Regions from separate parts of the Kitasatospora sp. NPDC001095 genome, predicted to be linked through region 1. Evidence: predicted binding sites of a transcription regulator. Region 1 holds the regulator's gene; each other region holds the start of a gene.
What was found. Region 1 encodes HrcA, which represses chaperone genes, less so after heat shock. Its sites were predicted from a motif close to TTNGCACTCNGNNNNNCNGAGTGCNAA; they were not measured.

Region 1 (4,127 bases):
CCTCCAGGGTGACGGTGAACCCCTCCGCGGTCTTCTCGCAGCGCACCACCGCCCCGCAGAAGCCGCTCGCCGCCTCCTCGACCACCAGGTCCCGCTCGGCGGGCACCTCCGGGGCGGGCTGCTGCTTCTTCCACGGCGGGGTCAGGTCGGGTCCGTACTGGCGGCTGCGCATGGTCGCGAGTCTACGGACGGACCGTCACAGGCCCGGCGCGCCCCAGACCGGGAACCAGCGGCTGAGGTCCTTCTCCAGCCGCAGGTCGTTCCCCAGCATCGCGTTGACCTGCAGCTCCAGCGGGCTGTTGCGCCGCTCCCCGCCGCCGGGCATCGGGGCGAAGGGGTAGAACGTTCCCCGTTTGTACAGGTAGACCAGGGCCAGCGACTGCCCCTCGGGGTTGCGGAAGGCCACCAGCGAGCAGAGCAGCTGCGGCCCGAAGCCGTTCGCCTCCAGCTCGCTGTTGACCGCGTGCAGGTCGTTCACCAGCTCCGGCAGTTCCTCGGGCCGGTGGCGGGCGAGCAGCCAGGTGTAGCCGTAGCCGTCCTTGGAGGCCTCCACCGGGACGCCGCCGCGCTCGGTGTCGGCGTCCAGCAGCGCCCTGACCTGCTGCTCGACCTGGACGAAGGCCGCGCCCTCGACGGCGGCGAAGCAGACCGAGCCGAGCCCGGTGGGGGTGAACCCGGCCCCGGCCTCCAGGGTGAGCGCGGCGGACGGCACGCCGAACAGCTGGTCGAGGTCGGGCTTGACGGGTTTGGTGCGGCCGAACAGGGTGTCCAGGAATCCCACGGCGGTCCTTTCGGGACGGAACGGACTGGGACGGGTCGGGACGGAATCGGCTGAGTCGGGTCGGGTCGGAATCGGCTGGGACGGGTCGGGACGGAATCGGTGGGTCGGGTCGGGCTCAGTGTCCGAGCTGCCCGGAGATCCTCGCCAGCTGCTCCAGCCGCTTCTCCAGCGTCGGGTGGGTGGAGAACAGCTGCGAGGCGGTCTCCCGGGCGCTCAGCGCGGGGGCGAAGTAGAAGGCGTTGTACGGCTGCGCCTGGCGCAGGTCCTTGCTGGGGATGGCCGCGATCTGCCCGGTCACCTTGGTGAGCGCCGAGGCCAGGGCGCTGGGCCGGCCGGTGAGCTGCGCTGCGGCCCGGTCCGCGGCCAGCTCGCGGTAGCGGGACAGCAGCCGGGTGAGCAGGAAGCTGATCGCGTAGACGACGATCGACACCAGCGGGATGATCAGCGCCAGGACGGCCGCGTTCTGGTCGTTGTTGTTGCGCCCGCCGCCCATGAACCCGCCGTACACGGCGATCCGGGTCATCGCCCCGGCGAGGACGCCGAGGAAGCCGGCGATCGTCATCACCGCGACGTCCCGGTGGGCGACGTGCGACAGCTCGTGGGCGAGGACGCCCTCCAGCTCCTCCGGCTCCAGCCGGCGCAGCAGCCCGGTGGTCACGCAGACCACCGCGTTCTGCGGGTTGCGGCCGGTGGCGAAGGCGTTCGGCATGTCGCTGTCGGCGACCGCCACCCGGGGTTTGGGCATGTCGGCGAGGGCGCAGAGCCGGTCGACCGTGCCGTGCAGCTGGGGGAACTGTTCCGGGGACACCTGGCGGGCGCCCATCGCCCGCTCGGTGATCTTGTCGCTGAACCAGAACTGGGCCACGAACAGCCCGCCGGAGATCAGGACGATCAGTGGCCAGGCGCCGCGCAGCAGCGCGATCAGCAGGCCGGTGAAACCGACGTACAGCAGCCCGATCACGAACATCGTCGCGACCATGCGGCTGGTCAGGCCGCGGTCGGGCGCGAAACGGGTGTGCTGGCCCGAGCTCGACATCGCTTGCTCCTCCGTTCGCCGTCGCTTTCGATGCTGCCACCCGGACGGCTTCCCGGCACCACTGCGGCGCCGGGAGGATCGAACCGGCGGGGCCCCGCGGGCCGTGTCCGGAACTGCGGGCAGGATCACCCCGGTCGGGCCGTTCCTGCCACAGGACCCGGGCCGTACACTGGCAGGTACGGTTCTGGCACTCGTACGTTCAGAGTGCCAAGGCCGAGGGCCCCGGAACGGCCCGCAGCGAGGGACACGGTCGGACGACGTGCGAGGACGGAGGTGCGTGCCCCATGGCCGGTGAGGTCCGCCAGCTGGACGAACGCAAGCTCGCGGTGCTCCGCGCGATCGTGCAGGACTACGTGGGCACCGAGGAGCCGGTCGGCTCCAAGGCCCTGGTGGAGCGGCACAACCTCGGGGTCTCCCCGGCGACCGTCCGCAACGACATGGCGGCGCTGGAGGAGGACGGCTACATCCACCAGCCGCACACCAGCGCCGGCCGCATCCCCACCGACAAGGGGTACCGCCTCTTCGTCGACAAGCTCGCCGAGATCAAGCCGATGACCGCCCCCGAGCGCCGGGCCATCCGGCACTTCCTGGACGGCGCGGTGGACCTGGACGACGTGGTCGCCCGCACCGTGCGGCTGCTCGCCCAGCTCACCCGGCAGGTCGCGGTGGTGCAGTACCCGTCGCTGACGCGCTCCACCGTCCGGCACATCGAGCTGGTGGCGCTGGCCCCGGCCAAGGTGATGCTGGTGCTGATCACCAACACCGGCCGGGTCGAGCAGCGGATGGTCGACTGCCCGGGCCCGGTCGGCGAGACGGTGCTGGCGGACCTGCGGGCCCGGATCAACGCGAGAGCCGCCGGCCGGCGCCTCCCGGAGGTCCCGGGGCTGCTGGAGGAGCTGCCGGCGCAGTTCGAGCAGGCCGACCGGCCGACCGTCAGCACGGTCCTGGCGACGCTGTTCGAGACGCTCGCCGAGCAGAACGAGGAGCGGATCATGCTGGCCGGCACGGCCAACCTGACCCGCTTCGGGCACGACTTCCCGCTCACCATCCAGCCGGTGCTGGAGGCCCTGGAGGAGCAGGTCGTCCTGCTCCGTCTCCTGGGTGAGACCGCGGACGCCGGGATGACGGTCCGGATCGGGCGGGAGATCGCCTACGAGGGGCTGAATTCCACCTCGGTCGTTTCGGTCGGCTACGGTTCGGGCGACGAGAGCGTGGCGAAACTGGGTGTGATCGGTCCGACCCGGATGGACTACCCGGGCACAATGGGGGCGGTGCGAGCGGTGGCGCGGTACGTGGGCCAGATCCTGGCCGAGTCCTAGCAAGGGTCGCCGTCGGGCCTCCGACGGCGGCGTCCAGTCGCAGCACTACTACAGGCGGAACAAGCGGAGCATTTGGTGGCCACGGACTACTACGCGGTACTCGGCGTCCGACGGGATGCGGGGCAGGACGAGATCAAGAAGGCGTTCCGGCGCCTGGCACGCGAACTGCACCCGGACGTCAACCCGGACCCGAAGACGCAGGAGCGGTTCAAGGAGATCAACGCCGCCTACGAGGTGCTCTCCGACCCGCAGAAGCGTCAGGTCTACGACCTCGGCGGGGACCCGCTGTCCCCGGGCGGCGGCGGTGCGGGCGGCTTCGGGGCCGGCGCGGCGGGCTTCGGCTTCTCCGACATCATGGACGCCTTCTTCGGCGCCGCGGCCGGCCAGCGCGGCCCGCGCTCGCGCACCCGCCGCGGCCAGGACGCCATGATCCGGCTGGAGATCACCCTGGAGGAGGCCGCCTTCGGCACCACCAAGGAACTCCAGGTCGACACCGCCGTCACCTGCACCACCTGCAGCGGCGAGGGCGCGGCCCCCGGCACCTCGGCGCAGACCTGTGACATGTGCCGCGGCAAGGGCGAGGTCTCCCAGGTCACCCGGTCCTTCCTGGGCCAGGTCATGACCTCCCGCCCCTGCCCGCAGTGCCAGGGCTTCGGCACCGTCGTGCCGACCCCGTGCCCGGAGTGCGCCGGCGACGGCCGCGTGCGGGCCCGCCGCACCCTGACCGTCAAGATCCCGGCCGGTGTCGACAACGGCACCCGGATCCAGCTGGCCGGCGAGGGCGAGGTCGGCCCCGGCGGCGGCCCGGCCGGCGACCTGTACGTCGAGATCGCCGAGACCACCCACAACATCTTCCAGCGGCGCGGGGACGACCTGCACTGCACCGTCACCATCCCGATGACGGCGGCCGCGCTCGGCACCCAGGTGCCGCTGCAGACCCTGGACGGCCTGGAGGAGGTCGACATCCGACCCGGCACCCAGTCCGGGCAGT
Region 2 (4,127 bases), on a different contig from region 1:
GTACGGGTCCTCCAGGACCGCCTCCTGCCGCTCCGCGTCGGTGACGAAGTACGGCGACAGGTAGCCCTTGTCGAACTGCATGCCCTCGGTGAAGTCCAGCTCCACGCCGAAGGTGTTCGACTCCTCGACGGTGATGACACCGTCCTTGCCGACCTTGTCGATCGCCTCGGCGATCAGCTCGCCGACCTGGGTGTCCTGGGCGGAGAGGGACGCGACGGCGGCGACGTCGTCCTTGCCCTCGATCTCGCGGGCCACCGAGAGCAGGTGCTCGGAGACGGCGGCGACGGCCTTGTCGATGCCCTTCTTCAGGGCGGCCGGGCCGGCGCCGGCGGCGACGTTGCGCAGGCCCTCGTTGACCAGGGCCTGGGCCAGCACGGTGGCGGTGGTGGTGCCGTCGCCCGCGACGTCGTTGGTCTTGGTGGCGACCTCCTTGACGAGCTGCGCGCCAAGGTTCTCGTACGGGTCGTCCAGCTCGACCTCACGGGCGATGGTGACACCGTCGTTGGTGATGGTCGGGGCGCCGAACTTCTTGTCGATGACGACGTTGCGGCCCTTGGGGCCGATGGTCACCTTGACGGTGTCGGCCAGCTTGTTGACACCGCGCTCCAGCGAGCGGCGGGCGTCCTCGTCGAACTGCAGGATCTTCGCCATGTTCCCTATTCCCTCGGGGCTGCGGCCGGGCCACCGGCCGCCGAACTACGTGAACCAACAACCACGCCCCGGGCCCCTGTCACTTGGGACACGGATCCGGGGCGGGTCGGGACGTCTTACTTCTCGATGATCGCGAGAACGTCGCGGGCGGAGAGCACCAGGTACTCCTCGCCCTGGTACTTCACCTCGGTGCCGCCGTACTTCGAGTACAGGACGATGTCACCCACGGCGACGTCGAGCGGCAGACGCTGGCCGTCCTCGAAGCGGCCCGGGCCGACGGCCAGGACGACGCCCTCCTGGGGCTTCTCCTTGGCGGTGTCCGGGATAACCAGGCCGGAGGCCGTGGTGGTCTCGGCGTCGAGCGGCTGGACCACGATGCGGTCCTCGAGCGGCTTGATGGCAACCTTGCTGCTGGTGGTCACGTCCGAGCTCCCCTTCGGAGATTACGGGGTTTTCTAACGGGTAGGGGCGATCCTGCGGGTCTGCCGTCGCGGGGGTCAGACACGCGTCGTCGCGTTAGCACTCTCCTGGTGGGGAGTGCCAAGGACGACCATAGGGCCGTGTTAGCACTCAGTCAACCAGAGTGCCAACGGCGCGCCCTCGGGCCCCCGGTTCGCGGATGAGTAGCCGTACTCATGTGCGAGGCGGCCCGCCCCGACAGACTCCCTGCCATGACCCCGATCCCGGCCCGTATCGACCCGTCCAGGCTCAAGGACGCGGCGCTCTCCCTGCTGGCACTGCCGCTGCTGGGAGCCGTACTGCCGTTCGTCGTCTTCTCCTTCGTCGTCTGCCTCGGCAGCGGCCCCGGGCACGGTGACGACGGGGACGGGCTCATCTGGGCCTTCCTGGGCATCGGGATGCTGGCCGCCCCGGTCGTCACGCTGGCCGTGGGCCTCGTGGTCGCCTTCCGCACCCGGCGGTCCGGCTACCGCTTCCTCCCCGTCACCGCCGCGCTCTCCCCGCTCGTGCTGCCGGCGCTCTTCTCCTCGGGCGTCCTGTGGCGGTGACGACGTCCGGCGTGGCCGTGACCGCGTTCCTCCTCGCCCGACCGGCGAGAATGGCCTCGTGGACACCGAGAACCTCCAGCCGCTGCTGACCCCCGAGGGCCAGGCCCTGCTCGCCGAACTGCGCGAGTTCACCCCCGAGGAGGAACTGGCGCTGGCGACGCGCCTGCGGCGGGAGCACCCGGCGGAGCTGGTGTCGGCGGCGTTCGGGCAGGCGCGGCTGCGGCAGCGGGCGCGGGCGAAGTTCGGGGCGGACGCCGACCTGATGTACTTCACGCCCAACGGGGTCGAGCAGTCCACCCGGCGCAGCGTCGCCGAGTGGCGGGCGCGACGGTTCGCCGACCTCGGCGTACGACGGCTGGCGGACCTGTGCTGTGGCATCGGCGGCGACGTGCTGGCGCTGGCCAGGGCGGGCATCGAGGTGCTGGCCGTGGACAAGGACCCGGCGGCCTGCGCCGCCACCGCGGCCAACGCCGCCGCGCTGGGCCTGGCCGAGCTGGTCGAGGTGCGCTGCGCGGACGTCGCCGAGGTGGACGTCACCGGCTACGACGCGGTGTTCACCGACCCGGCCCGGCGCACCTCGCGCGGCCGGGTGTTCGACCCGGAGGCGTACGCCCCGCCGCTCTCCTGGGCGATCGAGGCGGGCCGGCGCACCCCGATCGGCGCGCTGAAGGTGGCCCCCGGCATCCCGCACGAGGCCGTGCCCGAGGACGCCGAGGCCGAGTGGGTCTCCGACCACGGCGACGTCAAGGAGGCGGTGCTCTGGTTCGGCACCCGGGCCGCGAGCCCGCACCGCGCCACCCTGCTGCCGCAGGGCGCCAGCCTGACCGGCGGCGACCTGCCCGACCCGCCGGCCGGCCCGGTCGGGCGGTACCTGTACGAACCGGACGGCGCGGTGATCCGGGCCCACCTGGTGGCCGAGGTGGCCGGGCAGGTGGGCGGCCGGCTGATCGACCCGAAGATCGCCTACCTGACCTCGGACGAGCTGGTCGCCACCCCGTACGCGCACGCCTTCGAGCTCACCGACGTGCTGCCGTTCAACATCAAGAGGCTGAAGGCGCTGCTGCGCGAGCGCGCGGTCGGCACGGTGGTGATCAAGAAGCGCGGGATGGCGATCACCCCGGAGGAGCTGCGCCGCCAGCTCAAGCCCTCCGGGCCGAACACCGTCACGGTGATCCTCAGCCGCACCGACCACGGACCGCTGATGATGCTGGGGCAGCCCGTACGGGCTCCTCAGGACGCGGGCGCCTGGACGTAGTCCTCCAGCCGGGCCACCGAGAAGCCCTGCTCCTGGATCCGGGCCAGCAGGTCGCCGAACATCTGGGTCATCGTGGCGCCCTTGAGCTCCTTGGGGCCGCGGAAGTGCGCCAGGATGATGTCGCCGGGCTTCAGCTTCTTGTCCCCCGACTGGTACTGCATGTCGTGGATCTGCATCGACTCGCGCCACAGCACGATCGCCCGCGGGCCGCACTGCTGGACGGAGGTGTTGAGCGTCGGGGTGTTGGCGCCGTCGCCGAACGGCGGACGGAACAGCAGTGGGGGCGTGCCGTACTGCTGGGTGAGCGCGGACTGCGCGTCGCAGATCTCGGACTTCTGCTTCTCCGCCGGGATCTTGCTCATCACCGGGTGGTCGACGGTGTGGTTCTGGACGTGGTTGCCGAGCGCCTGGAGCGGCTTGAAGTAGCCGTAGTCGTTCTTGACGATGTCCCGGGTCAGGAACATCGATATCGGCACCTTGAGGTCGGTGAGCATCTCGACGAACTTCGGGTCCTTCTCGGCTCCGTCGTCGATGGTGATGAAGACGACCTTGTCGCTCGTCTTCACCTCGCTGAACACCGGTACGGGGCCGGTCCGTTCGAGCTTGATCGGCTTGTCGGCGGGCGGCGCCGGGGCGGGGGCGAGCGGGGTGAGGTTCCACTTGGCCCAGGCCGCCGCGGCCGCTCCCGCGGGGGCGCCGGCCGAGGGGGTCGGCGCCGGCGCGGCGCTCTGGGGTGCGGTCGGCGCGCTCGTGGCGGCGGGGGCGGCGCTGCCGCCACCGCCCCCGTTGCCGCCGCACGCGGTGGCGAGGGCCAGCACGGCCAGCGCCCCCACCGCGTACGTCCTGGTCCTGCTCCGCCCGTCCCTGATCACCGCAGCCCGCTCCCGGTTCCCGTTCAGCCTTCTATCAGCTAAGCACGGTAACGACCGGGCCCACGGTTCCCGACCGGGGGCTACTCGACGGACTACTCGGAGGGCTGCTCGACGGACTGCTCGACGTGCTCGCTGGTGAAGGACCAGCGGTGCACCGGGCGGCCGAGCAGTTCGGCCGGCGGGTCGGCGACGGGCACCGGCTCGCCGGTCCACCAGGCGATCAGCAGCACCCTCTCACCCGGGGCGGAGAGCAGTTCGAGGCGCTCCAGCCCGGCCGAGCCGCGGAGTCCGGGCAGCGCCGACTCCCGTACCCAGGCGGCGAGTTCGGCCCCCCGGCCGGCG
Region 3 (4,127 bases), on a different contig from region 1:
CGACGAGCTGGCCGGGCACGCCGCCGACCCGGAGGCCGTCCGCCTCGCGGCCTGGTTCCACGACGCCGTCTACCGGCCGGACCGCACCGAGAACGAGGAGCGCAGCGCCGCCCTCGCCGTCCGCGCGCTGACCGCCGCCGGGCTGCCCGCCGAGCGGGTCGCCGAGGTCGAGCGCCTCGTGCTGCTCACCGTCGGCCACGACCCCGCCCCCGGCGACCGCAACGGCGAGGTGCTCTGCGACGCGGACCTCGCCGTCCTCGGCGGCACCCCCGAGGCGTACGCGGCGTACGCGGCCGCCGTCCGCGAGGAGTACGGCTTCGTCCCCGCACCGGACTTCACGGCCGGCCGGGCCGCCGTACTGCGCCACCTGCTCGCCCTGCCCGAGCTCTACCGCACGCCCGCCGCCCGCGAGCGCTTCACGGCGGCCGCCCACGCCAACCTGAGGGCCGAGCTCGGCGCCCTCTGACACGAGCCCGCCCGCCCGCGCGCCCGCACGCGCGCCCAGCAGCCGGCTCCCCCCGCACGCGCGCGCCCGTCGGCCGCGCCGCGCGGCCTAGGACAGCTCCCCCACCGGAGCCACCACCGCGCCCTGCTTGCCGCACACCCAGTGCGGCTCCGGCCCCAACTCGGGCTCCACGCTCAGCGCGTGCGGATCCCCGTCGGCCGCGCAGTCGGTGCACAGCGGCCAGCGGCCGTACGCCTCCAGCAGCGCGTCCTGGACGTCCTGGGCGACCAGTCCGAGCACGTAGTCGGTGCCGTCGGGCCACTGCTCCAGCCACCAGCGGCGGTGGGTCACGGCCTGCTCCACCAGCGAGACGACGGCGGCGTCCGCCACGTCCCGCGCGGTGAGGTCGGCCAGGATCAGTGCCCGCGCGTTGTGCAGGGCGGTCTCGATGTCGTCGGCAGCCATCCGTCCATCCTCTCCTCAACTCCCCCGAACGCCGAAACGCCGTGTGGGCGGCCCCCCGAAGGGAGCCGCCCACACGGACGGGGAACCAGCCGATCCGATCGAAGCGATCAGGATCAGAAGTCCATGTCACCGCCCGGCATGCCGCCGCCGGCGGCCGCGGCGGCCTTCTCCGGCTTGTCGGCGATGACGGCCTCGGTGGTGAGGAACAGCGCCGCGATGGAGGCGGCGTTCTGCAGCGCGGAGCGGGTGACCTTGGCCGGGTCGATGATGCCCTCGGCGACCAGGTCGACGTACTCGTTGGTGGCGGCGTTCAGGCCGTGACCGGCGGGGAGGTTGCGCACCTTCTCCACCACGACGCCACCCTCCAGGCCGGCGTTGGTCGCGATCTGCTTGATCGGGGCCTCCAGCGCGACCTTGACGATGTTGGCACCGGTGGCCTCGTCGCCGTCCAGCTCCAGCTTGTCGAAGGCGACACCGGCCTGCAGCAGGGCGACGCCACCACCGGCGACGATGCCCTCCTCGACGGCGGCCTTGGCGTTGCGGACGGCGTCCTCGATGCGGTGCTTGCGCTCCTTGAGCTCCACCTCGGTGGCCGCGCCGGCCTTGATGACGGCCACGCCGCCGGCCAGCTTGGCGAGGCGCTCCTGGAGCTTCTCGCGGTCGTAGTCCGAGTCGCTGTTCTCGATCTCGGCGCGGATCTGGTTCACGCGGCCCGCGACCTGCTCGCTGTCGCCGCCACCGTCGACGATGGTGGTCTCGTCCTTGGTGATGACCACCTTGCGGGCGGTGCCCAGCAGGTCGATGCCGGCGCTCTCCAGCTTCAGGCCGACCTCCTCGGAGATGACGGTGCCACCGGTGAGGATGGCGATGTCGCCGAGCATGGCCTTGCGGCGGTCACCGAAGCCCGGGGCCTTGACGGCGACGGACTTGAAGGTGCCGCGGATCTTGTTCACGACCAGGGTCGACAGGGCCTCGCCCTCGACGTCCTCGGCGATGATGACCAGCGGCTTGCCGCTCTGCATGACCTTCTCCAGCAGCGGGAGCAGGTCCTTGACCGAGCCGATCTTGGAGTTGGCGATGAGGATGTACGGGTCCTCGAACGTCGCCTCCATGCGCTCCAGGTCGGTGGCGAAGTAGGCGGAGATGTAGCCCTTGTCGAAGCGCATGCCCTCGGTGAGCTCGAGCTCCAGGCCGAAGGTGTTGCTCTCCTCGACGGTGATGACGCCTTCCTTGCCGACCTTGTCCATGGCCTCGGCGATCAGCTCGCCGATCTGGGTGTCGGCGGCGGAGATGGAGGCGGTGGAGGCGATCTGCTCCTTGGTCTCCACGTCCTTGGCCTGGGCCAGCAGCTGGTCGGAGACGGCCGCGACGGCCTTCTCGATGCCGCGCTTCAGGGCCATCGGGTTGGCGCCGGCGGCGACGTTGCGCAGACCCTCGCGAACCAGGGCCTGGGCGAGCACGGTGGCGGTGGTGGTGCCGTCACCCGCGACGTCGTCCGTCTTCTTGGCGACCTCCTTGACGAGCTCGGCACCGATCTTCTCGTACGGGTCCTCGAGCTCGATCTCCTTGGCGATGGAGACACCGTCGTTGGTGATCGTGGGGGCGCCCCACTTCTTCTCCAGCACGACGTTGCGACCCTTGGGGCCGAGCGTGACCTTCACTGCGTCGGCGAGCTGGTTCATGCCACGCTCAAGGCCGCGGCGAGCTTCCTCATCAAAGGCGATGATCTTGGCCATCAGAAGTGGTCCTCCGGGACACGGTCGACTGCTCGGACCAAGGGGTGCCCGCGACGGACGGCCCTGGTGCGCGGAGGTCCATTCCCCTGCCGCTCCCGGGGGCCTCACCGACCCGGTCCGCTGTCACTCTCACACTGTGAGTGCTAACGCCAATGATTAGCACTCCGGGTGGTCGAGTGCAAGCCCAATCGGCAATCCGCGAGCCGCCGCGGGAGCCGCCCGGGAACGCCGACGGGCCCGTGCGACACGCGTCGCACGGGCCCGTCGAGAAGCGAGAGGTCACCAGCCGTGGGGCCGCGCCGAGCTCCTGGAGCCGGAAGGGGTCAGACCGCCGCGCGGACCATGTCCGCCTGCGGGCCCTTCTGTCCCTGGGAGATCTCGAACTCGACCCGCTGGCCCTCCTCGAGGGTGCGGTAGCCGTCCATCTGGATCGCGCTGTAGTGGACGAAGACGTCCGCACCACCGTCGACCGCGATGAAGCCGTAGCCCTTCTCCGCGTTGAACCACTTGACGGTGCCCTGAGCCATTCCGAACTCCCCTAGTGCTGTGCTGGCCCTTCACGCGCCCGCAGGTCGCGGGCCCGGGTTGGTTGAAGGCCGGCCCGGGGAACCCCCCCTGGGCGCAGCCGTGCACGCCGCAACCCTCCGCACAGGACGCCAGGCGGCCTCCGACGAGCGGGTGATTGCGTCGACCGCCGCTGAATGTATCCGGATCGACGCCCTCTGCAACAGGCCCAACCACCGGTAATTCCGGTACGGCGTCAAGGGACAGGACGGACCGAATCGGGATGTTCTCGGCATTTCACGCCGGACATAGCGGACGAATTACCCAAATGCCTGCGGTAATTCTGACATCTGCCTGACAGGTTTCACGGGCCGGTCTCATCGGCCGGACGCCCCGGGCCGAGCACTGCGGGGCCGAACGAGCACTGCTGGGCCGAAAGGGAAACCCTGTTCCCAGCCGAGCGACACTCTACTCCGACTCGACCCGGAAATATTCCCGCAGGAATGCGAGCGGTCGCCCGCGCATACGGACAGCGGAATTCCGTACGCGCGGGCGACCGCGGGTTCTCTCGCGGGCTCAGCAGCCGCCGGCCACCGCCGGGATGATCGAGATGCTGGCGCCGTCCTCGATCCCGGTCGCCAGGCCCTCGGCGAAGCGCACGTCGTCGTCGTTCACGTACACGTTCACGAAGCGGCGCAGCTTGCCCGTGTCGTCCAGGATGCGGGCCGAGATGCCCGCGTGGTTCTTCTCCAGGTCGGCGACGACCTCGGCCAGGGTGGCGCCCTCGGCGGTCACCTCGGCGGCGCCGGAGGTGTAGGTGCGCAGGATGGTGGGGATGCGGACGTTGGCGCTCATGACTTCTCCTTGCGGGGGCGGATGGTTCAGGCGGACACGAGGCCGGCGGCGCGGAACGAGTCCAGCGTCGGGCGGATGACGGCGGTCATCCCGGCTTCGGAGACGGCGTCCAGGGTCTTCAG

Region 2: groES (co-chaperone GroES) is a predicted target of HrcA. The motif match lies at 1,215-1,241, and genes of this name have one in related genera.
Region 3: groL (chaperonin GroEL) is a predicted target of HrcA. The motif match lies at 2,803-2,829, and genes of this name have one in related genera.

Annotation. Positions count from the first base shown of each region.
Region 1 is NZ_JBSFKQ010000036.1:69,886-74,012, forward strand. It holds gene ACWDBB_RS25480 (DUF3097 domain-containing protein) at 1-172, opposite strand, end outside; gene pspAB (PspA-associated protein PspAB) at 197-781, opposite strand; gene htpX (zinc metalloprotease HtpX) at 897-1,817, opposite strand; gene hrcA (heat-inducible transcriptional repressor HrcA) at 2,102-3,136, shown strand; gene dnaJ (molecular chaperone DnaJ) at 3,212-4,127, shown strand, end outside.
Region 2 is NZ_JBSFKQ010000003.1:151,209-155,335, reverse strand. It holds gene groL (chaperonin GroEL) at 1-651, opposite strand, end outside; gene groES (co-chaperone GroES) at 768-1,073, opposite strand; gene ACWDBB_RS04745 (hypothetical protein) at 1,323-1,658, shown strand; gene ACWDBB_RS04740 (THUMP-like domain-containing protein) at 1,717-2,913, shown strand; gene ACWDBB_RS04735 (polysaccharide deacetylase family protein) at 2,889-3,785, opposite strand; gene ACWDBB_RS04730 (hypothetical protein) at 3,878-4,127, opposite strand, start outside.
Region 3 is NZ_JBSFKQ010000055.1:8,499-12,625, reverse strand. It holds gene ACWDBB_RS30900 (HD domain-containing protein) at 1-466, shown strand, start outside; gene ACWDBB_RS30895 (hypothetical protein) at 554-910, opposite strand; gene groL (chaperonin GroEL) at 1,024-2,646, opposite strand; gene ACWDBB_RS30885 (cold-shock protein) at 2,970-3,173, opposite strand; gene ACWDBB_RS30880 (MoaD/ThiS family protein) at 3,727-4,005, opposite strand; gene thrC (threonine synthase) at 4,032-4,127, opposite strand, start outside.